One region of the Paenarthrobacter sp. NPDC089322 genome, then DNA from elsewhere that is predicted to be linked to it. Evidence: predicted binding sites of a transcription regulator. Region 1 holds the regulator's gene; the other holds the start of a gene.
The links. Region 1 encodes LexA, which represses DNA repair genes until DNA is damaged. Its sites were predicted from a motif close to TCGAACANNTGTTCGA; they were not measured.
Positions count from the first base shown of each region.

Region 2: ruvA (Holliday junction branch migration protein RuvA) is a predicted target of LexA. The motif match lies at 6,667-6,682, and genes of this name have one in related genera.

Region 1 covers NZ_JBFBGW010000006.1:147,283-162,356, reverse strand. The annotation lists gene hisH (imidazole glycerol phosphate synthase subunit HisH) at 1-422, opposite strand, end outside; gene hisB (imidazoleglycerol-phosphate dehydratase HisB) at 419-1,045, opposite strand; gene AB0N65_RS09095 (histidinol-phosphate transaminase) at 1,180-2,277, opposite strand; gene AB0N65_RS09090 (LysM peptidoglycan-binding domain-containing protein) at 2,377-2,736, opposite strand; gene lexA (transcriptional repressor LexA) at 3,094-3,840, shown strand; gene AB0N65_RS09080 (ATP-dependent DNA helicase) at 3,861-5,927, opposite strand; gene hflX (GTPase HflX) at 5,920-7,482, opposite strand; gene AB0N65_RS09070 (methyltransferase) at 7,990-8,604, shown strand; gene dapF (diaminopimelate epimerase) at 8,585-9,553, opposite strand; gene miaA (tRNA (adenosine(37)-N6)-dimethylallyltransferase MiaA) at 9,600-10,499, opposite strand; gene miaB (tRNA (N6-isopentenyl adenosine(37)-C2)-methylthiotransferase MiaB) at 10,525-12,054, opposite strand; gene AB0N65_RS09050 (regulatory protein RecX) at 12,054-12,596, opposite strand; gene recA (recombinase RecA) at 12,586-13,626, opposite strand; gene AB0N65_RS09040 (DUF3046 domain-containing protein) at 13,865-14,062, opposite strand; gene AB0N65_RS09035 (MarR family transcriptional regulator) at 14,122-14,706, shown strand; gene AB0N65_RS09030 (helix-turn-helix transcriptional regulator) at 14,837-15,074, opposite strand, start outside.
Region 2 covers NZ_JBFBGW010000002.1:289,844-304,917, forward strand. The annotation lists gene AB0N65_RS03375 (bifunctional (p)ppGpp synthetase/guanosine-3',5'-bis(diphosphate) 3'-pyrophosphohydrolase) at 1-1,391, opposite strand, end outside; gene secF (protein translocase subunit SecF) at 1,553-2,542, opposite strand; gene secD (protein translocase subunit SecD) at 2,542-4,293, opposite strand; gene yajC (preprotein translocase subunit YajC) at 4,408-4,791, opposite strand; gene ruvB (Holliday junction branch migration DNA helicase RuvB) at 4,894-5,970, opposite strand; gene ruvA (Holliday junction branch migration protein RuvA) at 5,963-6,607, opposite strand; gene ruvC (crossover junction endodeoxyribonuclease RuvC) at 6,708-7,286, opposite strand; gene AB0N65_RS03410 (YebC/PmpR family DNA-binding transcriptional regulator) at 7,329-8,084, opposite strand; gene pdxT (pyridoxal 5'-phosphate synthase glutaminase subunit PdxT) at 8,088-8,789, opposite strand; gene AB0N65_RS03420 (MurT ligase domain-containing protein) at 8,890-10,218, shown strand; gene AB0N65_RS03425 (glutamine amidotransferase) at 10,215-10,955, shown strand; gene AB0N65_RS03430 (CapA family protein) at 10,959-12,209, opposite strand; gene pdxS (pyridoxal 5'-phosphate synthase lyase subunit PdxS) at 12,346-13,272, opposite strand; gene pgsA (phosphatidylinositol phosphate synthase) at 13,527-14,171, opposite strand; gene AB0N65_RS03445 (HIT domain-containing protein) at 14,161-14,751, opposite strand; gene thrS (threonine--tRNA ligase) at 14,768-15,074, opposite strand, start outside.

The sequences.
Region 1 (15,074 bases):
ACAACGGGGGCGGGAAGGAGTTCGACCTTGCCGGGCCACTCAGCCATCCCCTCGGACTCAGTACCGTGTTCCACACCGGCTTCAAAAAGAACCTGCAGGCCTACGCAAATAGCCAGCACGGGACGTCCACCCGCTACGCGGCGGCCGATCATCCGGATGCCGTCCACGGCCTTGAGTTCGTTCATGACGGTCTCGAAGGCGCCTACGCCCGGCACGAGAAGGCCATCGGCGTTCAGTACATCTTCCGGCTTGGAACTGAGGATCACGTGGGCGCCGGCGCGCTCAACCGCACGGACAGCAGAGCGCACGTTGCCGGATCCGTAGTCCAGGACCGTCACCGTGGGCTTACCTTCCGGGGACTGCGGCTTGACGGAGGCGGCAGCGTCAGTGACGGCGCCGTTCTTGAGGATCTGGCCGCTCACAGCGCCCCCTTGGTTGATGGAATGCCCTCCACGCGCGGATCAGACTCTACGGCAGCGCGAAGCGCCCGGGCGAAGGCCTTGAACTGCGCCTCCACAATGTGATGGGGATCGCGGCCGGCCAGCACGTTCATGTGCAGGCAGATTCCTGCGTGCAAGGTAATGGCTTCAAATACGTGACGCGTCAGTGAACCGGTGAAGTGGCCGCCGATCAGGTGGTACTCCTGCCCGGCCGGCTCCCCGCCGTGCACCAGGTAAGGACGCCCGGAAACGTCCACTACGGCGTGCGCCAAAGCTTCGTCCAAGGGCACAGTGGCTTCGCCGAAGCGACGGATGCCTGCCTTGTTGCCCAACGCCGTGCGGAGCACCTCACCGAACGTGATGGCGACGTCTTCCACGGTGTGGTGGGCGTCAATATGCGTGTCCCCCGTCGCCTTGACGGTCATGTCGATCAGGGAATGCTTGCATAGGGCCGTCAGCATGTGGTCATAGAACGGAACCGAAGTGCTGATGTCCGAGACACCGGTGCCATCCAGGTTGATCTCCACCAGGACGGAGGATTCGCTGGTGGTGCGCTCCATGCGCGCGGTGCGGGCAGCGGACGGCGTGGCGCCGGTTTCGCTCATTGGGACGTCCTTCTACACAAAAGTCGGATGGGGGTCTAGGGACAAGTTTAGTTCGGCCGCGTCTTTCCACTGAACAGGGACCGGGCCGGCTGCCGCGATCCGGGGCTCGGCTGCGGCAGAGGCGGCGGCTGTCGTCAGCCGAGCAGGCGTTCCAACGCCTCAAGGAATACGGTGGTTTCCTTCTCGGTGCCGGCCGTAACCCGCAAGTGGCCCGGGATGCCGACGTCGCGGATCAACACTCCAGCATCCAGCAGGCCCTGCCAGATGGCGTGCGGGTTCTCCAGTCCGCCGAAGAAGACGTAGTTGGAGTCCGAGGCTGCGGGCTTGAGGCCCATGCGCAGGAGTTCAGTCACAATGCGGTCGCGCTGTACCTTGATGTCCTCGACATCTGCCATCAGGGCTTCCCGGTGGCGCAGGGCTGCAAGTGCCGTTGCCTGGGTAACGGCTGAGAGGTGGTAGGGCAACCGGACGAGCCGAATGGCGTCAGTTACCTCGGGTGCGGCGGCCATGTATCCCAGACGGGCGCCGGCCAGCGCGAAAGCCTTGCTCATGGTACGTGAGACGATCAGCCGCTCCCTGCCCGGGAGCAAGGTCAAGGCGCTGGGCGTATTGTCGTGAGCAAATTCGTGATACGCCTCATCGACAATCACGATGGCCTGGCTGGCTTCACCTGCTTCATATACGGCCTCCACGACGTCCAGGCCGAGCCCTGTGCCGGTGGGGTTGTTCGGAGAACAGAGGAACACGATGTTGGCGCCGGTCTCCCGGACCTGGGCACCCGCTGAGGCGGCGTCCAAGCCATAATCGTCTGCCCGGACGCCCCGGATGTACTCAGTGTCCGTGCCGCTGGCCAGCAACGGGTACATCGAGTACGTCGGCGGGAAGCCGAGCGCCTTGCGACCGGGCCCCCCAAACGCTTGGAGGATCTGCTGCAGGACCTCGTTGGATCCATTGGCGGCCCAGATGTTGTCCGCCGACAGTCCGTGCCCCAGGTATTCGGCAAGGGACTCCCGCAATTCCGTGAACTCGCGGTCCGGGTACCTGTTCAGTCCGGTGGCCGCGGCTGCCACGGCTTCGGTAATGGCGGCTTGAACGTCGGCCGGCACGCCATGGGTGTTTTCGTTGACGTTGAGCAGAATCGGAACATCAAGCTGCGGTGCGCCGTAGGGGCTCAGTCCACGCAGGTTGGTCCGGAGGGGAAGTCGGTCAAGTCGCTCAAGCTGGTCACTCACCAAGACAGTTTAAGGTGCCGCTGCGACTGCAGAGTAACTGTGACGCCCCGCCCGCCACGGCAGGCAACGTGGAACGCCGGCTGCGACACGGAGGGGAAGTCAGTTGGCGGGGACGAAAAGCTGCTGTCCGGGCTGGATCCGGCCGCCGTGGAGGTCGTTCAACTGGATGATCTCCGCAATGACGTCCCGGGGGTCCCGCTCCGGCGCCGCCTCACCAGCAATGCCCCACAACGACTGGCCGGGTTGAACGGTTACCGTCACTGCTACGGGCGGCTGCAATTGCGCCGCCGAGTCGGATGCCTTCGCGGGAGAGTTGACGAAGCCGGCAAGGCTCAACAGGGCTGCAACCAGGAGCATGGCTGGGATGCCGAAGAAGACGATCCTGCCACGCCGCGTCAGACGGATACGCGCGGGAGCGGGAGTGTTGCGAAAATCATGGAATGCCGTGACTGCGGACATGAGCTGAGCCCTTCTGAGCGATTGCCAGGACCAGTGCTCCGGTATCTGGCTGCCAATTTCCTTGTGTTCTTCTCTGCCGAAGGCCCGGCGTTCGAACACTGCCTTCGAACATCCCGACCCGCTGCCGAATATTTATAGAACACATATTCGAACCTTGCTATGACATTTTTAGCACTTATCAACGAACGGTGTCGAGACTCGCTAGAACAAATGTTTGATAAACGCGTGCGCCTGGCCTACGTTTGAGTGAAGAAACAGGCACTGTTTCAGTGGAACAGGAGGGTCTGACATTTTCAGGCCCGCCATCACCGGCCCCTTAATGTTGCGGCCGGACGAAGCGGAAAGGCATTGGCGAACATGGCAGCGAAAGCCACAGGCGGCGGGGTACCCCTGCGGAGCCAGCAGCCTCAAAAGAGTCCCAAGAGCCTGACCGTAAGGCAGAAGAAGATCCTGGAAACCATCCAGCGGTCGGTGAACGACAACGGCTACCCGCCGAGCATGCGGGAGATCGGCGACACCGTGGGATTGGCGAGCCTGTCCAGCGTCACCCACCAGCTCTCCCAGCTGGAAAAGCTCGGCTACCTCCGGCGGGACCCCAAGCGCCCACGGGCCATGGAAGTTCTGATGCCACTGACGCTTGATGGCGGCGCGACCATTCCCGGAGTGGAAGCACCTGCAACCTTGCGCAGCGCGGGCGGACTGGCCGTTACGGAACTTGCGAGTGCCAGCGATACTGCCCTGGTGCCGCTGGTAGGCCGCATCGCGGCAGGCGGTCCTATCCTCGCTGACCAGACCGTGGAAGACGTCCTGCCCTTGCCCCGGCAACTGGTGGGCCACGGCGAGCTCTTCATGCTGAAGGTCGCTGGTGATTCGATGATCGATGCGGCAATATGCGACGGTGACTGGGTTGTTGTCCGTCGCCAAAACGATGCCATCAACGGCGACATTGTTGCCGCCCTCCTGGACGACGAAGCCACCGTGAAGACCTTCCGGCAGCGTGACGGACACACCTGGCTGCTTCCCCAGAACACACAGTACGAACCCATCCTCGGCGACCAAGCAACCATCATGGGCAAGGTCGTCTCCGTACTGCGTTCCCTCTAAGCGTTCCCTCCAGGGGTTTCCTACGCAGTCGTCCTGGCGGCCAACCGTTCCAGGACCCCTCGCACCACAGTGCGATCCGTCGTTGCCCAGAAGGGGGGCAGCGCCGCCCTCAAAAAACCGCCATAGCGCTCGGTGGACAACCGGGAGTCCAGAACAGCCACCACTCCCCTGTCGCCCGTGGAACGGATAAGTCGGCCCGCACCCTGCGCGAGGCGTATTGCTGCGTGAGTAGCGGAAACAGCCATGAACCCATTACCTCCGGACTGAGCCACGGCCCTTGACCGCGCCGTCATGAGGGGGTCGTCAGGGCGCGGGAAGGGAATGCGGTCTATCACTACCAAACGGCACGATCCGCCGGGAACATCCACACCCTGCCACAGGGACATGGTGCCGAAGAGGCAGGTATCGGGTTCGTCGGAAAACTGTTTTACGAGGGCGGCCATGGTTGATTCGCCCTGGCAGAGAATATCCACGTCCAAGCGCAAGCGGAGCGCGTCGGCGGCTTCCTCAGCCGCGCGGCGGGACGAGAACAGGCATAAAGCGCCTCCCCCCGACGCCCTGATGAGGTCCTCGAGCTCATCCAGTGCCTCCGGGGAGGTCCCCCGCCCGGGTTTCGGAAGATGCTTGGCTACATAGAGGACACCCTGTTTCGGGTAGTCGAACGGGGAACCAACATCCAGGCCGGTCCAGCTGGGCGCGCCGTCTCCTATCAAGCCGAGACCGCCCGCCGCAGGCTCAAAGGCAGAACCAATGGCCAGCGTCGCAGAAGTGAGCACCACCGTGTGTCCCGCGAACAGCCCGTCCCGGAGCTTCCCCGCAACACTGAGCGGGGCGATGTTGATGAGGGCCGGTGCTGTTTCATCGGGCTGTGAATAGCCCTGCTGGGGGTCGAAGGTGCTGTTCCTGGAGAACCAGACAACTTCGCGGTTCTCCTTGGCGGCGAGGAGCCGCTCACACAGTTCCAGGATCAAAAGCAGCCTTGACCGGGCAAGCTGCCGACCGCCGTCGACGACGTTCGATGAGGAGGAGTCCGGCTTCGAGTCCGACAAGGCCGCCCGCGCGGCGTCCCGCAACTGGTCAAGGCAATCCAGCTGTTCGTCGTTGAGTCCGTTGGGCAACAATCCGTTCGGGACCCCGGCGATCGCCATGTCCAGGCGGTCGGCCGCGGCATTGAGGGCATCAACAGTGATGGCGGTGTGTTTGCGCGCACTGGACGCAGCCGCATGAACCATGGCTACCGACAGTTGTCCGGACACAGCGCCCGTTACCCTGTCCTGAAGTTCGTGGGCTTCGTCCACCACCACGACATCGTACTCGGGAAGGACTGCGAGACCTTCAAAGGCACTGACCGCCAGCATTGCGTGGTTGGTCACCACGACATCGGCTTCCGCCGCCCGCGCCCGGGCCTGCTCGCTGAAGCATTCCTCGGCCAGCGGACACTTTTGGGCACCCAGACACTCCATAGACGTGACGGAGACCTGCCGCCACGCACGATCCGTTACGCCGGGCATGAGCTCGTCGCGGTCGCCGGTGGCCGTCTTTTGCGCCCATTCGCGAAGCCGGACTACTTCCTTGCCCAGTTGCGAGGACGGACCGCCCACCGACGCAGCGAAATGCGGCACGCTCGTATCCTCGCCGAGCGAGAACAACTGACCCTCGGTGGGTTCTTCACTCGGAAAGCCGCCTTCAAGCTTTTGAAGGCAAACGTAGTTCGCCCTGCCCTTGACGAGCGCCACGTTAACCGGGCGGTCAAGGGCAGGTTCGATGGTTTCAAGGAGCCTGGGAAGGTCCCGACCCACAATCTGCGTTTGCAAGGCCAAGGTGGCGGTGGACACAAGCGTCGGTTTGTTGCTGTCCATGGAGTGGGCGATCAACGGAATCAGGTAGGCCAACGACTTACCCGTTCCCGTCCCCGCTTGGACCAGCAGGTGCTCCCCCGACTCGATGGCCCGGGTCACATGCTTCGCCATTTCGTGCTGACCGGTCCGGCTTTGACCACCCATTCCGGCAACAGCTTTATCCAGCAACTCGAGGGTGAACTTCTCCCCCGCAGATTCGACGACGTCCGCCGCCACCTTCTCAACCATTGGTGACGAATGACTCCAGCTCGGCCGCCAGCCCTTCACGGACCATCGCCACGACGCGCGTGCCGTTCTCCTCGTGCTCGAGGCTCAGGATCTCGGCATCGGAGTTGTGCAGCCTGTTCACCAACTCGCCGCGGTTGTAGGGAATGAGGACTTCGAGGCGTACGCCGGGCCTTGGGATGGCTTGGCTGATGGTCTCAAGGAGCTCAGGAATCCCCTGTCCGGTGCGGGTGGACACCACGGCGTGCCGCGGTTCCTTCTGCTTCAGCCGTTCCACCACGAACGGATCCGCGACGTCAACCTTGTTCAGGACGACGATCTCCGGAACCTTGCGGGCATCCACTTCGGTGAAGACAGCCCTGACAGCCGCGATCTGGCCCTCGGGGTCGGGATGGGATGCATCCACGACGTGCAGGATCAGGTCGGAGTCGGCGACTTCTTCCAAAGTAGAACGGAAAGCTTCCACCAATTGCGTGGGCAGCGACCGGACGAAGCCCACTGTGTCCGCGAGGGTGTAGCCGATGCCATCAGGGGTTTGCGCCCTGCGTACCGTCGGGTCAAGGGTGGCGAACAGCGCGTTTTCCACCAGGACGCCGGCGTCAGTGAGCCGGTTGAGGAGGGACGACTTTCCGGCGTTCGTGTAACCGGCAATGGCAACGGACGGGATGGAATTACGACGACGGTTGGCCCGTTTGGTCTCGCGCGCCGGCTTCATCGCGGCGATCTCGCGCCGCAGCTTCGCCATGCGCGTGCGGATCCGCCGGCGATCGAGTTCGATCTTTGTTTCGCCAGGGCCACGCGAACCCATGCCGGCACCGGCGCCACCCACCTGGCCACCAGCCTGGCGGGACATCGATTCACCCCAACCGCGAAGCCTGGGGAGCAGGTATTCGAGCTGTGCAAGCTCGACCTGCGCCTTACCTTCACGGCTCTTGGCGTGCTGCGCGAAGATGTCCAGGATCAACGTCGTTCTGTCAACGACCTTGACCTTGACGATGTCCTCAAGACCACGGCGCTGTGAGGGCGACAACTCGGTATCCACCACCACGGTGTCAGCACCGGTCGCAGAAACGATGTCCTTGAGTTCCTGTGCCTTACCCGACCCGAGGAAGGTCCCGGGGTCCGGCTTCATGCGTCGCTGAACCAGGCCATCCAAGACCTCCGAGCCGGCGGTCTCAGCAAGAGCTGCGAGTTCGCGGAGGGAATTCTCGGCATCCGCCAGGGTGCCCTCGGTCCACAGCCCGGCAAGAACAACCCGCTCAAGCCGGAGCTGCCGGTATTCGACTTCAGTGACGTCTTCGAGTTCCGTGGACAAACCGGCAACGCGCCGCAACGCGCGCCGTTCAGCGAGATCTTCCTGCTCGCCGTCGTAGATGCTGTGCTCTTCGTCAAGCGTGGAGATGGCCTGGGCCTTGCCGAAGACGCCCTTGTCGTCGTTGTCCCCGGATGCCCGCGCAGGGACATCCTTGGAAAGAATCCGGTCGATGACGGCCTGGATCTGTTCAGGACTCATGTCCTGGGCGTCGGAATCGGATCCGGAGTGCTTCTGGGTGGTCATGGTCTCCTTAGACTGTTCGGCTATTCCAGAATAATGCTGATTGGTGTCCTGTGGGACGGTATTCGCGTTGGGCTGACGTGATTGGGCCAACGGGCCTCCTGTGCTGCTGAAAGCAACCTCTTGGGTCTACCGGGTTGCTGTGATCGAGTGGCTGGTCCGCTTCGGAGGCCCTGACCGGTGGAAGAACACTGGACACCAAACACGTTGCCTGCGCGCGGGGCGCAAAACAGCGGGCACGTTGCTTGGAGTGGTGTGATCTTTGAGCGTCCGCGTCCTATGACAGGGGGCGGACTGCGCCGGGTGGAACCTGCCGGGCGGAAAGGCTGCGGGCCGGGAGCAGGGACCCACTAGGGTGTACCTGTGCCAAGCGCAGAGCCTGCATCGCGGGCGGTGGCGGCTGATTACTCAAAGATCAAGAACATGCGTCCAACAATATCACCGGTGTCAAACCCGCCCGTGCCCCGGGCAGTTTCCCAAGCCGCCGATAGCCCACTAATCTGGCAAATTATGGAGTCTGCACACTATTTCAGCGCCCAACCGGCCGGTCCCTTCACCCGTAAGCCCCTCACCGTTGAGCTTGCCGGGTCCATCCGCCATGTGCAGACTTCATCGGGAATCTTCAGCCCTGACGGTGTGGACAAGGGCACCACCATCCTTCTGTCTGAGGTCCCCCCGCCGTCGCCGCGTGGCAACCTGCTGGATATCGGCTGCGGCTGGGGGCCGATCGCCCTCACCATGGGATTGATGGCGCCCTTGGCCCGCGTCTTTGCGGTGGATGTCAACGAACGCTGCATCGCCTTGACCAACGAAAATGCGGCGGCCCTGGGCCTGGACAACGTGAAGGCGAGCCTCCCGCACGAGGTGGATCCCGGCGTCGAGTTTGACACCATCTGGTCCAATCCGCCTATCCGGATCGGCAAAGACGAACTTCACACGCTGCTGCTGACCTGGCTCCCCAGGCTGGCCCCGGGCGGCAACGCATGGCTGGTTGTCCAGAAGAACCTTGGGTCGGACTCCCTGCAACGCTGGCTCGCCACCGAACTGGACGCGTCCTTCACGGTCACCCGGGAGAGCACGTCCAAGTCCTTCAGGATCCTCAGGGTCAGGAAAGCGTCCCTGTAGCCACGATCACGGCCGGGCCGCTGAGTTCGACGTGCTCCCGTCCGTCCACGCCGGGAAAGAACTTGACTCCCACCACGCCTCCTGGGACGTTCACATGCCAGGAGTTCGGAGCCGTGCTGCCCGCCCAATGCCGGATGGCAACCGCGGCGGCACACGCACCGGTGCCGCACGACTGCGTCTCACCTACTCCACGTTCGTGGACGCGCATGGTGATAGTCCCCACGCCATCGTGCACCAGTGGCTCGGCAGGGACCACGAATTCCACGTTGGTTCCGTTGACTGGCTTTGGATCGACAACCGGTGCCTTGAACAACTGCGTCGCAGCAAGTTCGCTGAGCTCGGCAAGCGCCACCACCGTATGCGGGTTGCCCATGCTGACCGAAAGACCCGGCCGCGCGACCTCCAGGCCGTCAGCGCTGACCAGGGCATCCATGGCTTTGCTCGTGGCCTCGGCCGGAAAAATAAACTCCCAGGGTCCCATGTCAACGGCGTAGCCCTCTGCGGTCCGAACAATCTTCTTGATACCGCCGCGAGTACCGATGGTCAACGTAGCGCCCGGGTCAAGGTCCACCAGACCCTCCGCCAGCAGGAAATGGACGAACACCCGCACACCGTTCCCGCACATCTCCGAAAGCGAGCCGTCGCCGTTGCGGTAATCCATGAACCATTCAGCCGAGGCATCCTGCTCCAGCAGGGTGCGACCTTCAGGCAGGTAGCGGGATGGCACAGCCCGGATAAGGCCGTCACCGCCTATGCCGCGGTGCCTGTCACACAGCTGCGCCACCTGTTCGGGGGTGATGTGGTGGGTGTCCTCGGGGTCTGCGATGAGCACGAAATCGTTGCCCGTTCCGTGGCCCTTGGAAAAGGCCAGACCGGCAAGGCCGGCGGCGGGCGGGGCGGTACCGGCAGCGGCAGGCTGCTGGGCGGAAACTGCGGCGGTTTGCTCCATGCACCTAGGCTACCCGTCGTGCGTGTGCGGCCAGAAATTGCCGTGGCTAGGCCAGGGCTGCTGCCTTCGACAGGAGATCCGGGTCCTGCCAATCAAGCCAGCTGATGCGAGGGTCTGCACGGAACCAGGTCAGTTGCCGACGCGCGAACTGCCGGGTGGCCACTATGGTTTCTTCGGCGGCGTCCGCGACCTTGGCGTCGCCGTCGAGTACCTTGAGGAACTGCGCGTAGCCCAAGGCACGCGATGCCGTCTTGCCCTCCCGCAATCCCTCAGCGTCCAGCCGCTCAACCTCCTGGAGCAAACCCGCATCCACCATGCGATGGACGCGGAGTGCAAGACGCTCACGCAGGACTTCCCGGTCCACCGACAAGCCAATCTGCACTGCCGGCTGGAAGTACTGGCGTTGCGGCATGAACGAACTGAAGGGACGTCCGGTGAGGCCATGGACCTCAAGTGCCCTGATCACTCGACGGGCATCGCCCAGGCGTGCGGCAGACACGGGATCCACTTGCTCCAGGCGTGCACGCAACGGCGCCAAACCGGAGGCTTCATACTCGTCTTCCAACTGCTTGCGTAAGACCGGGTCCGTACCGGGGAACTCCAGGACGTCCAAAGCTGCCCGCACATACAGCCCTGAGCCGCCCACCATGATGGCCCGCTTGCCCCGGGAATGGATGTCCTCAATGACCGCCCGGCATTCCTGCTGGAAGTCAGCCACGCTGGCTTCCTCCGTGACGTTCATCGTATCCAGCAGATGATGTGGCACGCCCCGGCGCTCCTGCGCAGTGATCTTGGCTGTTCCGATGTCCATGCCGCGGTAAAACTGCAAAGCGTCGGCATTAATGACTTCCCCATTCAGGGCAAGGGCAAGTTCGACGCCTAGATCAGATTTGCCGGAGCCGGTTGGGCCTACGACGGCGATCACCGGCGGGGTGCCATGGTGCATGGAAGACACGTATCCGGGGGCGCAGCTATGCCCGGCGAACCGGCAGCGACGGCATGCCCAAAGAAACTCCGGTCTTGCCTGAGGCTGCACCCGGGCCGGGCACGCCGCAGCTGTCCGCCTGCGAGCGATCCCAGGCATCGCCCGCCCTGGACCTGCGCAAGGAGTAGTCCGCTGTGGTCGCGGGGTCAGCCACCAGGTGGAAGGCCGCGGCTTCCGTGATGGTCACGGTCACGAAGTCACCAGGGCGTGGTGTTTCAGCGCCGGCGGGCATGGAGAAGTGGACCAGTCGCTGGTCTTTCGAACGGCCCGACAACCTGTGGGTCTCACCGGCCTTGCGACCTGACTGCGCAGTCACAAGGATCTCAACCCTGCGCCCAAGCTGTTTGGCGTTCTCCTCCGCTGCTATACGGTCCTGCAAGGCGGTGAGCCGCTCATAGCGTTCCTGGACCACGGCTTTGGGAAGCTGCCCGGGCAAGTCCGCGGCCGGCGTGCCCGGCCGCTTGGAGTACTGGAAGGTGAAGGCCGACGAGAAACGCGACTTTTCCACGACGTCCAACGTCGCTTGGAAATCCTCTTCCGTTTCGCCGGGGAAGCCGACAATGATGTCGGTGGTGATGGCAGCATGGGGAATGCGGTCCCGGACCTTGTCCAGGATCCCGAGGAACCTGCTTGAGCGGTACGAGCGCCGCATGTCCTTGAGGACCTTGTCCGATCCTGACTGCAACGGCATGTGCAGTTGCGGCATGACGTTGGGGGTCTCTGCCATGGCGTCGATGACGTCGTCGGTGAAAGCGGCAGGGTGCGGACTGGTGAAGCGCACACGCTCCAGCCCCTCAATGTCCCCGCAGGCCCGGAGCAGCTTCGAGAAAGCTTGACGGTCACCGAATTCCACGCCGTACGAGTTTACGTTCTGGCCCAGCAATGTCACCTCAACGGCACCGTCATCCACCAGGGCCTGGATCTCGGCCAGGATCTCGCCTGGGCGGCGGTCCTTCTCCTTGCCCCGAAGTGAGGGAACGATGCAAAAAGTGCACGTGTTGTTGCAGCCGACGGAGATGGAGACCCAGCCCGAATAGACGGAGTCGCGCTTGGTAGGCAGGGTAGAAGGGAAGACATCGAGGGATTCGAGGATCTCGAGCTGGGCTTCATTGTTGTGCCGCGCCCGGCTGAGCAGCGCCGGAAGCGCCCCTACATTGTGGGTTCCAAAGACGGCGTCAACCCATGGCGCCTTCCGGAGGATTGTCTCCCTGTCCTTTTGGGCCAAGCAGCCCCCCACAGCGATTTGCATCCCCGGGTTGGCGGCTTTGACTTGCCTGAGCTGGCCCAGGTTTCCATAAAGCTTGTTGTCCGCATTCTCCCGGACTGCGCACGTATTGAAGACCACGACGTCGGCAAACTCGCCCTCGGAGGGAACATAGCCGGCGTCTTCGAGGAGGCCGGCCATGCGCTCTGAGTCGTGCACGTTCATCTGGCACCCAAAGGTCCGGACCTGATAGGTTCTCGGCTCAATGGAGGGCGAGGTGGCAGCTGTTGGGGAAGGAATGGTCAAACTCACTACTCAAGGGTACCGGTTTCCGCAAGTACCTCACTGACGATTCGGAAGGCCATCGAAGGCGCGTAACCCTTGCGTGCCAGCATGGAAGCCAGCCTCCGCGTGTACTTATCGCGCTCCGCACGATCAGAGAGGTCGACGCCTGGCCTCAACTTTCGCAGTACCAGTTCGCGGGCGGCGGCTTCCTCGTCCTGGTCACTGAGCTGCGCCAAGGCTTCTTCGGCATCCTCCACGTCAATGCCCTTATCCGACAGTTCGCGGCGAAGGGCACCCTTAGCCAGCTTCTTTCCTTGCGAGCGGCTACGTACCCACATTCGGGCGAACTCGGCGTCGTCTATGAGCTGGACTTCCTCGAATCGATCAAGGACAGCCTCCGCCACGTCTTCGGGAACGTTCCGTTCCGCCAACTTGCGCGATAGCTGCAGCCGGCTCCGTGGCGCCATCGTCAATTGCCTGAGAACGATGGCGCGTGCCACGGATTCGGGGGCCGACTCGGGATCGCCGGCAATGGAGGATTCGGGGTCCGGCCCGTGTCTAGCCGTCAACGGCCTTCAGCTTCGGGGTGTCCTCCTCCGGCTTGACGCCAACACCGAGCTTCTCCTTGATGAGGCGCTCGAGCTCTTGCGCAAGCTCAGGGTTGTCCCTCAGGAAGCGGCGGGAGTTCTCCATGCCCTGGCCAAGCTGATCACCGTCGTACGTGAACCAGGAGCCGGACTTCTTGATGATGCCGTGCTCGACACCCATGTCGATGATGCCGCCTTCGCGGGAAATCCCCTGGCCGTAAATGATGTCGAATTCGGCGACCTTGAAGGGTGGGGCCATTTTGTTCTTGACGATCTTGGCCTTGGTGCGGTTACCGACGGAATCGGCGCCTTCCTTCAGGGTTTGGATACGGCGGACGTCAATGCGGACGGACGCGTAGAACTTCAGGGCCTTACCACCGGTGGTGGTTTCCGGCGATCCGAAGAAGACACCGATCTTTTCACGCAACTGGTTGATGAAGATCGCGGTGGTCTTGGTCTGGCTAAGACGGCCCGTGATCTTACGCAGTGCCTGGCTCATGAGCCGGGCCTGCAGGCCAACGTGGGAGTCGCCCATCTCACCTTCGATTTCCGCGCGTGGAACCAAGGCAGCCACGGAGTCGATGACGATGATGTCGAGGGAGCCGGAGCCCACCAGCATATCCATGATTTCCAGGGCCTGTTCACCCGTGTCCGGCTGCGATACGAGCAGGGCATCGGTGTCCACGCCAAGCTTGGCGGCGTAATCGGGGTCAAGGGCGTGTTCAGCATCAATGAAGGCCGCGATGCCGCCGTTGCGTTGCGCGTTGGCTACGGCATGGAGTGCAACGGTGGTCTTACCCGAGGATTCCGGTCCATAGATCTCCACGACACGGCCACGGGGCAGCCCGCCAATGCCGAGGGCGACATCCAGTGCGATGGATCCGGTGGGGATGACTTCAATTGGCGCACGGGTATCGTCCCCCAACCGCATGATGGAGCCTTTGCCGAATTGTTTGTCGATCTGGGCAAGCGCTGCCTCGAGCGCCTTCTCACGATCCGGGGTTGCCGCCATGGTTCACACCTCTGATGCTTTCTCGCTGTGGAGTGGCCTGAATGGCCGCTTTCCTGTCATGTCAGACGCTATTACGGTGCCCTGACATTTTTAGTAGCCGACTTCGCGTATGTGGAAAACCAGCGCCGCCGGATGCCGTGGAAGGCGTTCTTCAGGATCAATGTTCCTCTCACAGGAGCATATCCCCATCCGAACAGATATTCGAACACGCCTGCGGCGTGTCACCTGTGTCGGGACGCTAATTCGCAGCAGGCTTGATGTCTTTGCCGAGCCTGCGCTCGGGAGGAACATCCTGAACCTCGCACACAGCCAACCAGACGTCCCTGGGGTTGTAGCCGGAAGCGAGGGCATCCACGGCGGTCCGGCCTCCTACGCCTGCAAGCACGAGTGAACCGGCCAGGACGCGGGAATAGCCGGCCCCGAATTCGTCGTCCATCAATCGCCAAAAGTCACTTGCCCTCACGGATAGAGTCTCTCACGTGCGTGGACTCTAGAATGGTTGCCATGAGCAATCCTCTCCAGAGCACGCCCGCGCCGGCCGTGCAAGGCGACGCGGTGGACGACGCCCTTCAGCAGGTGGAGCACCAGCTGAGCCTGCTCTGGCGACGCGCGAGGTCCATATCGCATCAGTTGTCGCGCCAGGTCCATCCCGATATGGAGCCGGCAGCGTACGGACTGCTGACCGTGATCCGTAGGGAGGGACCCATCCGGCTCACCGATCTTGCCTCCTGCATCGGAGTGGGCAAACCCTCGGTAAGCCGCCAGATTGCGTTCCTTGAAAGCATCGGCCTGGTCTACAAGGAGGCCGATCCTCAGGACGGCAGGGCCCAGTCCATTCGGCTGACGGACAAGGGCGAGGAAAAGATGCACCAGGTGCAGGACGCGCGCCGCCAGGTGTTCCGGGAGCGTCTTGGCGAATGGCCGCTGGAAGACGTGAAAACGTTGGCAGACTACATGGGCAGGCTCAACGCCGTGTATGGAGATGGCCTCTTGAAGGATGGCGGCCTGAAGGAGGCTGAGTCCGGGGACGATACGGACGCAGAAGCATCCGGGGCAGGCTCCTCCGAAACGGCGGACTGAAGCAACAGCCGAGGAAGCAACCGGGCACCGGCTTTCAGTCCCGCACCCAACCCGGCAGTACAAAAACCAGCAGTACAAAAAGAGGTCCCCGGCCGTGGCCGGGGACCTCTCCTCGTAGCCTGTCTGGTGTTTACCGGGCTCCGGAGAGCATGCCCTGCGGGAAGTCGTCGGTAAGGTCGAGTTCCCGGCCGTAGCGCTGGGAGAATTCCTGCGGAACGGTGTCCGGAACAGCCACGCCCTCCGCAACGGCCACGCGGTCGCTGACTTCACGGAGCATGCTGGACAAAGGAACGTCCAATGCCGTGCAGATAGAGGACAGGAGCTCGGACGAAGCCTCCTTTTGGCCGCGTTCAACTTCACTCAAGTAT
Region 2 (15,074 bases), on a different contig from region 1:
CCCTTGGGCGTGAAGACGAACACTTCACGGGCATTGATCTCATAGCGCAATGAATCCAGGAACTCGCCCGGATCGGATGTCTCCTGCTGCCAATCCACCAAGGAGCGCAGCCATCCCATGTCGCCATCACGCGGGCTTCCGGGACCCACTGCCGTCCGGTTGGGCTGGTCCTTGTACTTCCAGTGTGCTGCAACGCCGTACTCTGCCCGGCGGTGCATCTCGTGTGTGCGGATCTGGATTTCCACGGGCTTGCCGCCCGGACCGATCACCGTGGTGTGAAGCGATTGGTACATGTTGAACTTGGGCATGGCGATGTAATCCTTGAACCGGCCCGGAAGCGGGTTCCAACGGGAATGCAGGGTGCCAAGCGCCGCATAACAGTCGCGCACGGAATCAACCAGGACGCGGACACCCATAAGGTCGTTGATGTCGTCGAAGTCTTTGTCCCGGACGATCATCTTTTGGTAGATCGAGTAGTAGTGCTTGGGCCTGCCCGTGATGGTGGCCTTGATCCGCGCAGTCCTCAGATCATCGGCAATTTGGTTGCGGATGACGCTGAGGCTCTTTTCGCGCTCGGGCGTCCGATCACCCACCATACGCACGATTTCCTCATACACCTTGGGGTAAAGAGCCGCGAAGGAAAGATCCTCAAGCTCCCACTTAATGGTGTTCATGCCCAGGCGGTGTGCCAAAGGGGCGAAGATCTCCAAAGTCTCCCGGGCCTTACGCGACGACGACTCAGCAGAAACGAAACGCCAGGTGCGGGCGTTGTGGAGACGGTCAGCCAACTTGATCATCAGGACACGGATGTCCTTCGCCATGGCGACCACCATCTTGCGGACAGTTTCCGACTGCGCTGCCTCGCCGAAACTGACTTTGTCCAGTTTGGTGACACCATCCACCAGCATGGCAACTTCAGGGCCGAAGTCACGGGTCAGGTCCGCGAGCGTATAGGGCGTGTCTTCCACGGTGTCGTGCAGCAACGCAGCAGCCAGCGTGGTTCCGGTCATACCGAGTTCCGCCAAGATCGTTGCCACGGCCACAGGATGGGTGATGTAAGGATCACCGCTCTTGCGCTTTTGCCCCTGGTGGCTGCGCTCCGCCACAGCGAACGCGCGCTGGATCAGGTCGAAGTCCTCTTTGGGGTTGTTTGCCCGCACCGTGCGGAGCAGGGGTTCCAGGATCGGCGAATACGGCGCAACGCCGCGCCCCGTCAAACGGGCAAGCCGCGAACGGGTGCGTTCCCTTCGTCCCGGAAAGGTCGGACGCACGCCGGGAGTGTCCAACGGGACGGCAGCAGCCCGTCCAGCCACACTCGTTGCCGGAACAGCCACGCCCTTGTGACTGTCCTCCCCGCCCGTCGGTGGTGCCGACGTCGCACGTTCTTCCACAGAAGTACCCCTCACGACCGATTTAATTCTCCCAGTCTATTCCCGGAAGTGAATGCTTCCGCAACCGGGCTGCACATGACGGACAAGAGTGGCAAGTCAAAGAGCCGGCCTCCGCTGTGATACGGAGACCGGCTCTTTGTCGCATGAGGTGCGTCCAGCCCCTAAACAGTGGCCCCCGACTTGCGGTGGGCGACTTTCCTGGCTTGCTTGACGAGCTCAGGTTCGCCTTGGCGCAGCCAGGCATACAGCGGCGCCGCAATGAAAATCGTGGCGGCCGTGCCGATGAGGATACCCACGAACAACGCCAGCGAAAGATCCCGCAGGGTGCCGGCACCCAGCAGCCCTGCGCCAATGAACAGGATGGCAGCTACGGGGAGGACAGCCACCATCATGGTGTTGATGGAGCGGACCAGCGTTTGGTTAACCGCCAGGTTAACCTCCTGACCGAAGGTCCGCCGGGTGGATGTTGCAATGTCAGCCGTGTTTTCCCTGATCTTGTCGAAGACCACCACGGTGTCGTAAAGCGAATAGCTGAGGACGGTCAGGAAGCCGATAATGGCCGACGGCGTCACCTCGAAATCGCTGAGGGCGTACACGCCCGCGGTGGTGAACATGGTGACGATCATTCCGGCCAAGGCCGACAAAGACATCTTCCACGTCCTGAAGTACAGCGCCATCAAGACGGCAGCTATGCCAACGAACACCACGAGACCGATGAGAGCTTGACGGGTCACGTCCTGGCCCCACGTCGGACCGACGAAGGTGGACGTCACTTCGTTGTCGGTGACGCCGTAGGCACTGGTGAGGCCTTCCTTGATCCGAAGGGTTTCCTCGTCCGTCAATTGATCCGTCTGGATCCGCATGGTGTTGCCCGCAACGTTCGCCACGCGCGGTACGGCGCCTGCTACGACGTCGTGCACAGCCTTCTCGCCGAGGCCGGCATCGGTGGTCTTGACATTGGACACTGTGAATTCCGAGCCACCGCGGAATTCGATCCCAAGGTTGAAACCGCCCTTCAGGACGGGAATCAGGATGGAGAGGGCAACAGCGACGGCGGCAATGATGAACCAGATTTTCTTGGAGTCAACAAAGTTGTACGATCTCTTACCCGTGTAGAGCTCGTTGCCAAAGGTAGCGAAGCTCGTAGTCATTACTTCTCCTCCTTGGTGCCGTTGGAGGTGCCCGTCAATTGGCCCTTCTCGGCAAGTCGCCTTTCGGCGATGGTCATCCGGCGTTCAGCTTCCGCTGCCGCTCCGGCGTTTCGGGTGCGGACAGTGGCGGGCCTTTCAGCAGGCGTACGAAGCCGGCCCGCGCCCCTGTACAGAGGCACAGCGCCGAGTCGGTCAGGTGAGAGACCCGAGAACCGGTGACCGTCGCCGAAGAACTTGGTACGCGCAAGGAGCTGCAGCATGGGGTGTGTGAACATGAAGACGACAATGAGGTCGGCCACAGCCGTCAGGCCGAGCGTGAACGCGAAACCGCGGACGTTGCCGACGGCCACGAAGTAAAGGACGAGGGCAGCCAGCAGGTTGACGGCCTTCGAGGCCAGAACGGTCCTCTTGGCCCGCTTCCAGCCGTTCTCGACAGCTGAAACGAGGCCGCGGCCTTCACGAAGCTCGTCGCGAATACGTTCGAAGTACACGATGAAAGAGTCCGCCGTCTGGCCGATGGCCACAATCAAACCTGCGACGCCGGCAAGGGACAGCCTGTAGTTTTCCGTCCAGCCCAGAATGGCGATGGCCAAATAGGTCAAGGCGCCGGCCACCACGAGGGAAGCAATCGTGACGAAGCCCAGGGCCCGGTATTGGAACAGCGAGTACACAACAACCAGGAGGAGGCCAATGAGGCCTGCCAAGAGGCCGAGGCGGAGCTGGTCACCACCGAGTGTGGCCGAGATCTGCTCCTGTGACTGGATCTCGAACGAGATAGGCAAGGCGCCGTACCGAAGCTGATCGGACAAGGCCTTCGCCGTCGCCTGGGTGAAGTTGCCGGTGATCTGCGGCTTGCCATCCGTAATGACGGCCAAGGCCCGCGGCGCGGAAATGACTTTGTCGTCCAGGACGATGGCGAACTGGGCCTTCGGATCATCTGTTCCCTGCGCTTGTGCAGCGGCGTAGAACTGGTTCAGGCGCTCGGTGACCTGTTTGAACTTCTCCGTGGCCTCGCCGTTGAAGACGATGTTCACGCCCCACGAGTTGGTGACGGAACCCTGCGCACCCTGAACCTGCGAGAACGTGGAGTCGCTGATGTCCTGGCCCTTGACCTCAACGGGGCCAAGAATGTACTTGATCGCAGGAGTCGTGGCAGTGGCGGCCTCACACGTTACCAACGGCTTGGCCGGATCCGAGCGTTCGCGCTTTTCGGTCGAAGGATTGACGCAGTCGAGTGCTTCGAATTCCTTCTGGACCTCGGGCGTGATCCAGTTGGTGTCGCTCGCGTTGGTCGGTTCAGCCGTGGGCTTGTTCAGTTGATCGTCAGGGGTACGTGACTCGGCAGGGACGGCTGCAGGATCGCCGTAGGTGATAACAGGCCGGAAGTTCATATCCGCAGATGCCTGGATCAGGTCACGGGTTTCCTTGGAAGGAGTTCCGGGAAGGCTGACTACGACGTTCCTGCCCGACTGCGTGCTGATTTCCGCTTCCGCAACACCGGAGCCGTCCACGCGCTGGCGGATGATGGCCACCGCTTGGTTAAGCTGTTCCTCGTTGATCTCGCTGGAACCCTCCACCCTGGGAGCCAGGATCATCTGGGTTCCGCCTTCAAGGTCCAAAGCAAGTTTGGGAGCCCAACTGGCATTGCCACTCATGACTCCACCACCCAGGACGGCGGTGAGTACGACGAATATTGCTCCAAGCCAAGTCAGCACCCTGCGGGCTGGGTTTTTAGGGCCGGTCCGTGCCATTATCGATCTTCCTGTTATCGCCGGACAGCCGCCGGCGGACGCTGGTAAGCGTCTGCCGGCGGCTCTCCGCTGCCGTAGAAGTTATCTTGCGCGGTGTTGCCGCGACTGACGGTGCTAGTTGTCCTTCTTGTCCTCTTTGTTGAGGCGCGCGATGGTCTCCTCCGGAGTCTCAGTCGCAGCAGGCTTCTCGGTGTCAGCAACAGTCAGCGAGGAAGCGTCATCCGGAACAACCGGGGCTTCCTCTTCGGTCTGTTCGATGACCTTGGTGACAGCCTGGCGGTGGACCGTGGCTTCGTTGCCCGGGGAGAGTTCAAGAACGACCTTGTTCTCGGCGTCATCGATGGACACGATGCGGCCGAAGAGACCAAAACTGGTCATAACGTCGACGCCCGGGGCAAACTTGGCCTGCATTTCGGCCTGCTGCTGCTGGGTCTTCTTGTTTTTGCGGAACATCATGAAGACAAAGAGTCCAAGCATGACGAACAGCAATATGGTCATTGGATCCACAGGGAAGTTCCGTTCTGTACTTACGTTGTGTTCACGGCAACATCCTGTGCCGAGCGTCATACCAGTCTAGAGGGAAAAGCTGAACACAGCGTGTTAACCGACGGTATCTACGCTTTCGGCGTGGTTTTCGTCCTGGTCAAAGAGGGACAACGTCTCCTGTCCAAAGACTCCGGCGGGCACGGCGTAACCCAAATGCGTCCACGCAGCGGCCATCGCGATGCGTCCACGCGGCGTCCGGCCCAACAGTCCTTCCCGCACCAGGTACGGCTCCGCTACGGTTTCAACAGTCTCCGGCTCCTCGCCAACGGCGATCGCCAACGTTGACAAACCTACGGGGCCACCGTTGAACTTGGTGATCAGGGCCTCCAGCACCGAACGGTCAAGGCGATCCAGTCCCCGCTCGTCCACCTCGTACATGTCAAGGGCGGCCGAAGCCGACCGCGCGTCGATTTGGTCGATCCCGTGGACAAGCGCCCAGTCACGGACGCGGCGAAGCAGTCGGTTCGCGATACGGGGCGTACCACGCGACCGGCCCGCGATCTCGGTAAAGCCCGCGGAATTCACTTTCAAGTCCAGAAGACCGGCGGAGCGGCGAAGGACAAGTTCAAGCTCGGCAACGGAATAGAACTCCAGGTGGCCGGTGAATCCAAACCGGTCGCGCAAAGGACCCGGCAAGAGTCCTGCACGGGTGGTTGCGCCCACGAGGGTGAACGGAGGCAGCTCGAGGGGGATCGCAGTGGCCCCGGCGCCCTTTCCTACAACGATATCCACCCGGAAGTCTTCCATGGCCATGTAGAGCATCTCTTCGGCCGGGCGCGACATGCGGTGAATCTCGTCCAGGAACAATACTTCACCTTCGGACAGCGAAGAGAGGATTGCGGCGAGGTCGCCGGCGTGCTGGATGGCGGGCCCACTGCTGATCCGCAACGGGGCATTCATCTCCGCAGCAATGATCATGGCCAGCGTGGTCTTTCCCAGCCCCGGAGGACCGGAAAGGAGGACGTGGTCAGCGCTGCGGCCCCGGAGACGCGACGCTTCGAGGACCAGCGAAAGCTGTTTCCGGACCCGATGCTGACCAACGAAGTCGTGCAGGTTCTTGGGCCTGAGGGCGGCCTCGATGACCCGCTCCTCCGGCTCCTCTCCCCCGGCTACAAGTGACTGCTCAGCCACGGCTGCCTACGCGGCTTCCCGCACGCGCACCGTCCTGGCCGAGCCAGCGCAACGTTGCCCGAAGGATTTGGGCGACGTTTCCTGCATCAACCAGCTCAGGAGAATCGGCCATGGCTTTGTCGATGCTCCCGTTTGCGTCTTTCTCGGACCAACCGAGGCTGGTCATGGCGGCAACCACCTGGGGCTTCCACTCCGTATTCGCGGCAGCAGCGGGAGCGGCACCGGTGGACGTACCGTGAGGTACCAGCTTCCCCGCCAGTTCAAGGACTATCCGGCCGGCGACCTTGGGTCCGATCCCCGGCACCTTGGTGAACGCCTTGCCGTCGCCGGTATGGGCGGCAACGCGGATCGCCTCGGGTTCATGCACGGCAAGCACCGCCAGGGCAAGCCGGGGGCCAACGCCGCTGACGCTGAGCAGGACATCGAAGACGTCACGTTCGTCGTCGTCGGCGAAACCGAAAAGAGTCAGGGAATCTTCACGAACGATCATGGAGGTGAAGAGCTTGGCTTCAGTGCCGACTTTGAGGTGGCTCAAGGTCTGGGGAGTTGCATAGACACTCATGCCTGCCCCGTTGAGGTCGATCACTGCGGTGGACAGACCAACGTGGGCGACTGTTCCACGAAGAAAACTGATCAAAACCCGGCTCCTGAATTCATGCCTGCCGCCTGCACCTGGCGGCGAAGGAGACGGGCGATCCGAACATATCTACGAATACCCTAGCAAGGGCCCGCGGGATTCACCGTGCGCGGCGCGCTTTCGCTTCGGCTTCAGCCCATGCTCTTTGCGCGGGAGTCAACGCATCCTTCGCGGAAGAGCCGTTCCCTGCGCCCATGCTGTTACCCGCCCGCCAAGCATGTGTAAGGGCAAGCGCCAAAGCGTCTGCGGCATCGGCAGGCTTTGGCGGAGCATCCAAGCGGAGGATCTTGGTGACGAGTTTGGTGACTGCGTCCTTGTTCGCGCTGCCGCTACCGGTCACCGCTGCTTTCACCTCGGAGGGCGTATGCAGCGCGACCGGAATGCCCCGGCGCGCGGCCGCGGCAATCACGACGCCCGAAGCCTGGGCGACGCCCATCACGGTGCTGACGTTCATCTGGGAAAAAACCCGTTCAACTGCAACGACGTCCGGTTTGTGCAGGTCAAGCCATTCATCAATGGCTTTGGCAATGACCAGCAGTCGTTTATCCAACGTCAGTTCAGCCGAAGTCCCAACCACACCTACCGCCACCATCGTTGCCCGGCGGTTGCGTTCAATATCGACTACGCCGATGCCGCAACGGGTGAGGCCCGGATCGACTCCCAATACGCGAAGAGTCAAGTCCGGGCCTCCTTGTTTGATGTCAAATGTTCTCTGCCCGGCCTACTCGGCGTCGAGGGCAGCCTGCACTTCCTCGCTGAAGTCGGCATTGCTGTAGACGTTCTGGACATCGTCCAGGTCTTCCAGGGCGTCCACAAGCTTCATGAACTTCTTGGCGCCGTCAAGGTCGAGCTCCACCTGCATGGACGGCACAAACTCGGCTTCATCCGATTCGTATTCGATGCCTGCTTCCTTCAAGGCGTCGCGGATGGCCTGCAGGTCCGAGGGTTCGGAGTGAATTTCCCAGTTCTCGCCGCTGTCCTTGACTTCTTCGGCGCCGGCTTCCAGGACGGCCATCAGGATGTCGTCTTCGCTGAGACCGTTCTTGGGCAGCGCTACGACGCCCTTACGGGTAAACAGGTAACTGACCGAGCCGGGGTCTGCGATGGTTCCGCCGTTGCGGGAAATGGCAAGCCGGACTTCGGAGGCTGCGCGGTTCTTGTTGTCGGTCAGACACTCGATCAGCAGCGCCGATCCCTGGGGACCGCGGGCTTCATACATGATCTCCGTGTAGTCGACGACCTCGCCGGTCAGGCCCGCGCCGCGCTTGATGGCGCGGTCGATATTGTCGTTGGGTACCGAGGTCTTCTTTGCCTTGGTGACCGCCAGTTCCAGGCCAGGGTTGCCGGCAAGGTCCGGGCCACCCATGCGGGCCGCTACTTCGATGTTCTTGATCAGCTTTGCGAACGACTTTGCACGCCGCGCGTCAATGACGGCTTTCTTGTGCTTGGTGGTCGCCCATTTGGAGTGGCCTGACATGCTTTACGCTTCTCCTCTGATCATTCGAATAAAGAGTTCATGCACGCGCTTCTCGCCCGTCACTTCCGGATGGAAGGAGGTAGCCAACAGGTGGCCGGAGCGCACTGCAACAATTCTAGCCAATCCATGCAAAGTGGCCGTGTGGCTCGCATGGTCCGGATCCACCTGCGCCAGGACGTCAACGCCCGGCCCAACGCGTTCCACCCATGGGCCACGGATGAAGACGGCGTGCACGGGATCAACCCCGGACTCGCCCGCACTGAAGTCAAGGCCCTTGAAGTCGAGGTCGATTTCAAAGGACTCGCGCTGGCGTCCAAATGCGTTGCGGCGCACAGTGATGTCCAGCCCGCCGAAGGTCTGCTGCGGGTTCCCCTCCAGGTCGGTTGCCGGATCTGCGATCTCGTCGGCCAGGAGAATCATTCCGGCACACGATCCATACACGGGTAGGCCATCGGCTATGCGCTTGCGGAGCGGGTCAGCCAGCTCGAAGATCCTGGCAAGCTTGTCAATGGTGGTGGATTCGCCACCCGGAATTATCAGGCCGTCAACGTCATCGAGCTCTGCCGGGCGACGGATGCCTACGCCAGTGGCGCCGGCCGCCTCCACGGCATGGAGGTGCTCACGGAAATCGCCTTGAAGCGCCAGCACGCCGATCCGGAGTCCGGCACCCACGCGTGATGAAGCGTCGGAAAGGGGGTTGGTCATTCGACCATCATAGTGGCCCGCTCCCCCAAACACCTCCCGCGGACAGCCCCGGAGGTGCCCGGACGGGGTTCCATGCGCCGACTGGGATATATTACAGAGCATGTTTTCCTTCAGCGTTCCCCTCGGCAAGCTGGTCCGGTCGCTGACGCGGCTCCGCGGTGGAGGTTCAGCTTTCCCTGGTCTGGTGGTCGAGAAAATCGACCCGGGTTTCATGCAACGAACGCTGGCCTCGCTTCCCTATGGCGTGGCTGTGGTCAGTGGCACTAATGGCAAGACCACCACAACCAAGATGGTCGTGGAACTGCTGGAAAGCCAGGGACTGAAGGTCTTTACCAACCGGACGGGCAGCAACTTCACCCGCGGGGTGGCGGCTTCCCTTCTGGGCGACGTGGACTGGCGCGGACAACTCGATGCCGACGTTGCGGTTCTGGAACTCGATGAAGCCCACGCTGTGCATTTCGTGAACAAGGTCGAACCGCGGTTCAGCCTCCTGCTCAACGTCCTGCGCGACCAATTGGACCGCTTCGGTGAAATCGACAAGACAGCACGCTTGCTCGAGCACATCGCAGTCAAAACCACGGACACCGTGGTCCTGAACCGGGAAGATCCGCGTGTGGCAAGGATCGCCGACACACTGAACGGCCCTACCGCCGTTCATGCCCCAACCGTCCGCTACTTCGGGCTGGACGAATCACTCCGCAATACTTTCCCCAACGATGACGACATGCGGACCGCCACCGGCACCGCCTCACCCGGAACAACGGTGGGTGGCAGCGCCGCTGAGCTTCCAGACGCCCCGGCCGCCGACGTCGTACTTCGTCGCGTAGGTGCGCAGGACGCGGACTTTGAGTTCGACGGCGAGACGACCACCACCACCATGAAACTGCGCGGCGTGTACAACATCTTCAATGCCGCGGCGGCGCTTTCGCTGGCCCGGTCCATCCTGGGTACCGGCGCCATTGACACACCCAAGCTCGTGGAGGCACTTGGTAACGTCGCCCCCGCGTTCGGCCGCGGCGAAAGCCTCACAGTCGACGGCCAGCCCTTGGAGTTGGTCCTCGTCAAGAATCCCAGCGGCTTCCGGCTGGGACTGAAGTCCTTTCCTGCCGGTGGATATGCCACCATGATCGCCATCAACGACAATTACGCAGACGGCAGGGACATGTCCTGGCTGTGGGACGTTGAGTTCGATTCCCTCCGGGAAGGCGGCGTTGAGGTCCTCACGGGGGTCCGGGCCTATGATATGGCACTGCGCCTGCAATACGACGACGTGCCCTTCGGCGCCGTCGAGACTGACATCACCTCAGCCCTGGGCACGTTCATCGACGGTTCGCGGGGAAAGCCCAAGCGCATCTTCTGCACCTACACAGCCATGCTCGCCATCCGCCGCGAACTGGCCAAAATCACCATAGTTGAGGTGGTCTCATGACCTCGGAAGCACAGCCCGCCAAGGGAACCATCCGGGTACTCCAGCTGTACCCGAAGGACATGAACATCTACGGGGATTGGGGCAATGCCTTGGTCCTCCAGCAACGCATCAAGTGGCACGGCTACACACCCGAGCTCCTGGAATACAACGTGGGTGACGACTTCCCCGAGGACATCGACATTTTTGTTGGTGGCGGCGGCCAGGACAGCGGGCAGCTGGTCATCCAGGAAGACCTTCAGGCACGCGCGGACCTCTTCCGTGGACTCGCGGACGGCGGCGCACCCATGCTCGCCATCTGCGGCCTGTATCAGTTGTTCGGGAAGTTCTTCAAGACAAGCGCCGGACGCGTCATCCCGGGCATCAGCATCCTCGACGTCGAGACGCATGGGACTGACGAACGGTTGATCGGGAACGTGATCCTGAAGTCCCCGGAGTTTGGAGAAATCCTGGGCTACGAAAACCACAGCGGGCAGACCACTCTGGGCCCCGGCGTCGAACCTCTCGGGACAGTCACCAAAGGTGCCGGCAATAACAGCAAGGACGGCCACGAGGGCGCCCGGTATCGGAATGTCGTTGCCAGTTACCTCCACGGCTCGTTGCTGCCCAAGAATCCGGCAATCGCCGACTTCCTGATCAGGACAGCGGCGGAACGCAAGTTCGGCAGCTTCGTACCGGGAACGCCCGACGACGAATACGCCCGCCTCGCGCGCGAACACGCAGCCCGCCGGCCGCGATAGGCGCTATTTCTCCTTCGTGATCAATAGTTCATGGGCTCCCGCGGCGGCGGCGCCCATCGATTCAACAACGCTCTGGGTGCGTAGCCGGGTTTCAGCGTCTGCCGCAGGTGACGCGCAGACGCCCTGTGGTGCATCGCTGGCTACAGAGCACCAGCGGTAGGGATCGCGGACAATGACGGACGGCGCCCAGGCCAAATCCGATGCTGTCCACACTCCTGCAGCGTTCTCGCTGAACTGCGCCCGCACCAGCAGGCCCTCATTGTTCACCACATACCACGGCGAAAGTTCCGTCACACCGTTGCCCAGCCCGTAGACAATCCACGTGCCCTTGTAATTTTCGATGGGCAAAACCGAGTGCGTGTGGTGTCCGTAGATCATGGTGAACTGGCCGCTGTCCACCAACGCATGCGCCACTTCCTGCTGCTGCGCATTAGGCTCGCTGGCATACTCGTCACCGGCGTGCATGACGCCAAGGACGATATCTGCTCCCGCGGCACGGGCCTGGGCCGCCTTCGCGATCATCACGGCCGGATCCAATTCATCCACAAGCCACGGGTATTCGGGGATCTGGCCGTTGTGGCCGTAGGTGCCAATAATGACGGCGACCGTGGCGGCCTCAGTCTTGAGCATCAGAATCTCTTTGGACGCAGCTTCCGTACGGTATGAACCCGTGTGCTTCAGCCCGGCAGCATCCAGCGTGTCAAGCGTCCGGAGCAGACCCTCGGTGCCGCGGTCAATGGTGTGGTTGCTCGCCGTAGTGCAGGCTTGGTAGCCAACGTCCTTGGCCGCAGTGATGATCTGCGGCGGCACATTGAAGGAGGGGTACGCGGAGAAAGGGCCATCGGGAACGGCAACCGGCGTTTCCTGATGGCAGATACCAAGATCACTGTTGCTGATGTAGCGCCGCTGCCCTTCAAGCAGGGGCACAAAGGTATAACCCGGTTGTCCCGCAGCGGCGGCATCAGCGCGGGCTTGCTGCCACAATTGCGTGTGGACCAACATGTCCCCCGTTACCGTGATCGACGTACAACGCAGCCCGGGACATGCCGGTCCCTTTCCAGGCGTAGGGGTTGGTGCAGGCGTTGGTATGGGCGTCGCCGTCGGGGACGTTATAGCAGCGCTGCTTTGTTCACGGGATTCGTTTTCGGCGATGACCCCGCAGGCATTAACGGACAGAAGCAGGGTTAGTGCTGTCAGCAGGACTGCGGTTCTGCTGCGAAACGCGCTAGCAGCCGAAGGTGTGATCTTGCCCATAACGGCAATCCTACGGCGCCAAGCCCGAGGAAAGCCGCACGGCTCTCCAGGCAAGGAGAATATCTTGAGCCCCGGGAAAACGACGTCGGGCGCTGATCCTGGAGAGGATCAGCGCCCGACATCCTAGGGCTGCCTTTTACCAGCCGCGTTCTGCGAGGCGGTGGGGTTCGGGGATTTCGTCGACGTTGATGCCGACCATCGCTTCACCGAGGCCGCGGGAGACCTTCGCGATGACATCCGGGTCGTCGTGGAACGTGGTGGCCTTCACGACGGCGGCGGCCCGCTGGGCGGGGTTGCCGGACTTGAAGATCCCGGACCCGACAAAGACGCCGTCGGCGCCGAGCTGCATCATCATCGCAGCATCGGCCGGGGTGGCGATGCCACCGGCGGTGAACAGCACCACCGGGAGCTTGCCCGTCGCGGCGACTTCCTTGACCAGTTCGTACGGCGCCTGCAGTTCCTTCGCGGCGACGTACAGCTCGTCCTCCGGGAGGGAGGAGAGTTTGGCGATCTCGGCACGGATCTTGCGCATGTGCCCGGTCGCGTTGGACACGTCCCCGGTGCCGGCCTCGCCCTTGGAGCGGATCATCGCAGCACCTTCGTTGATGCGCCGCAACGCCTCACCGAGGTTGGTGGCACCACACACGAACGGGACGGTGAAGTTCCACTTGTCGATGTGGTTGATGTAATCGGCCGGGGTCAGGACCTCGGACTCGTCGATGTAGTCCACGCCGAGGGACTGCAGGACCTGGGCTTCGACGAAGTGGCCGATGCGGGCCTTGGCCATCACGGGGATGGACACGGCGGCGATGATCTGATCGATCATGTCCGGATCGGACATGCGGGACACGCCGCCTTGGGCGCGGATATCGGCCGGGACGCGTTCGAGGGCCATGACGGCGACGGCACCGGCGTCCTCGGCGATGCGGGCCTGCTCGACGTTGACGACGTCCATGATGACGCCGCCCTTGAGCATCTCAGCCATGCCCCGCTTAACGCGGCTGCTGCCCGTGACGCTGTTCGCGGACGAACCGGCTTCGTTGCTTACATCTGGTGTAGACACAAAAACCCCTATGGGTAGATAAACGACCTTCTTGCCGGAGGCACACGCAGCCACACGACCGCTATCAGCGCACACCGGATTTTCAGGTCAAGGTGACCAAGTACTAGTAATAGTAGTCGCACGCCGCCACGTGGCAGTACTTTCGTTACCGTCTATCGGGAGCAGGAAGAGGCTCTGGTAGGACACCTGCACAACTGGCTTTCACCAACTCTGGTCAGATGGCAGTTCCCTGGTCTGGGAACGGGTCCAGTGGCTTACGCTCCGGCCGTTCCCGCGGCACCGGCCCCGTTTGCCTCCGCCATGGCTTGCCTGCGGACCGCGGCTACTCGCTGGACTATCGTGACCAGGCTCGCGAGTGCCAGAAGGACCAACGTAGCGAAGAGCACCACCGGCGGAAGTCCCAATCCTGTGAGCCCCGCGACAAGGAGCACGGATGCCAGCCGTTCGGCCCGTTCAGCAATACCTACGCTGGCTTGATAGCCCAGGGACTCGGCTTTTGCGCGCGCGTACGAGACCACCATGCCCAGCACAAGGCACACGACGGCCGCCGAACCAATGGCGTGGTCCGCCCCGCCTGTGAAGAACCAGATGGTGAGGCCGGCGAAGATTGCGCCGTCTGCCAAGCGGTCCAGGGTGGAATCGAGAAAGTTTCCCCAACCGCCCACGCGGCCTTGAAGCCGGGCCATGATGCCATCCACGACGTCGGAAAACGCGAAGAAGGCCACTATCACCGAACCCCACCATAGGTGTCCCAACGGATAGAGAACCAAGCCACCCAAAATGACGCCGGCCGTCCCTGCAATGGTTACGGCGTCGGGGGAAACGCCGATCTTCAGGAGCCAACGTGCCAGGGGTGTGAAAAGGGAAGTGAAAAAACCGCGCGCATGCCTATTGAGCATTCGTCTCCCCAGGCCAGGCTTCGGCCACCAGCTTGCGGACTTCGTCGAGCGTCTGCGTGATGGCCTTGGTCTGCGCGATGATGGGGAAGAAGTTCCCGTCTCCACCCCACCGCGGAACCACATGTTGGTGCAGGTGTGCTGCGATTCCGGCCCCACCGGTGACGCCCTGGTTCATACCAAGATTGAAACCGCTCGGGTTGGAAACCTTGCGTAAAACACGCATGGCAGTCTGCGTGAGATCGGCAAACTCCATGGTCTCTTCCGCAGTGATGTCCGTGTAATCCGGTACATGGCGATAGGGGCAGATGAGCAGATGGCCCGGGTTATACGGAAAAAGGTTGAGGACCACATAGCATGTCCGCCCACGGTAAACGATGAGCGATTCTTCGTCGGTTCGTGTTGGACCTACACAGAACGGGCAGTCGTCCTTGTTCTTGAACTGGTCCTGCCCGCCCTTGATGTAAGCCATGCGGTGCGGAGTCCACAGGCGCTGAAACGCGTCCGGAACGCCTGCAAGGCCGAAGTCGTCGGTTACTTCGGCATCGCCCGGAAAGTCAGCTGCGCCTGTGTTCTCCTGCACCGTGATGTCCGTTCCGTCAGCTCTCGCGGTTCTTGACGGCGTCGACGATCCTGCGTACTGCCTCTTCCACCGGCACACCGTTATCCTGGCTGCCGTCGCGGAACCGGAACGAGACGGCACCCGCCTCGGCATCTTCACCGCCGGCAATCAGGACGAAGGGAATCTTGTCCTTGCTTGCTGTCCGGATCTTTTTCGGGAAGCGGTCCGAGGAGATGTCTACCTCCGCGCGGATACCTGCTGCCTTCAGGCGGTCCACGACGTCGAACATGTAGTCGTTGAATGCCTCGGCAACAGGGATACCCACCACCTGGACCGGAGCCAGC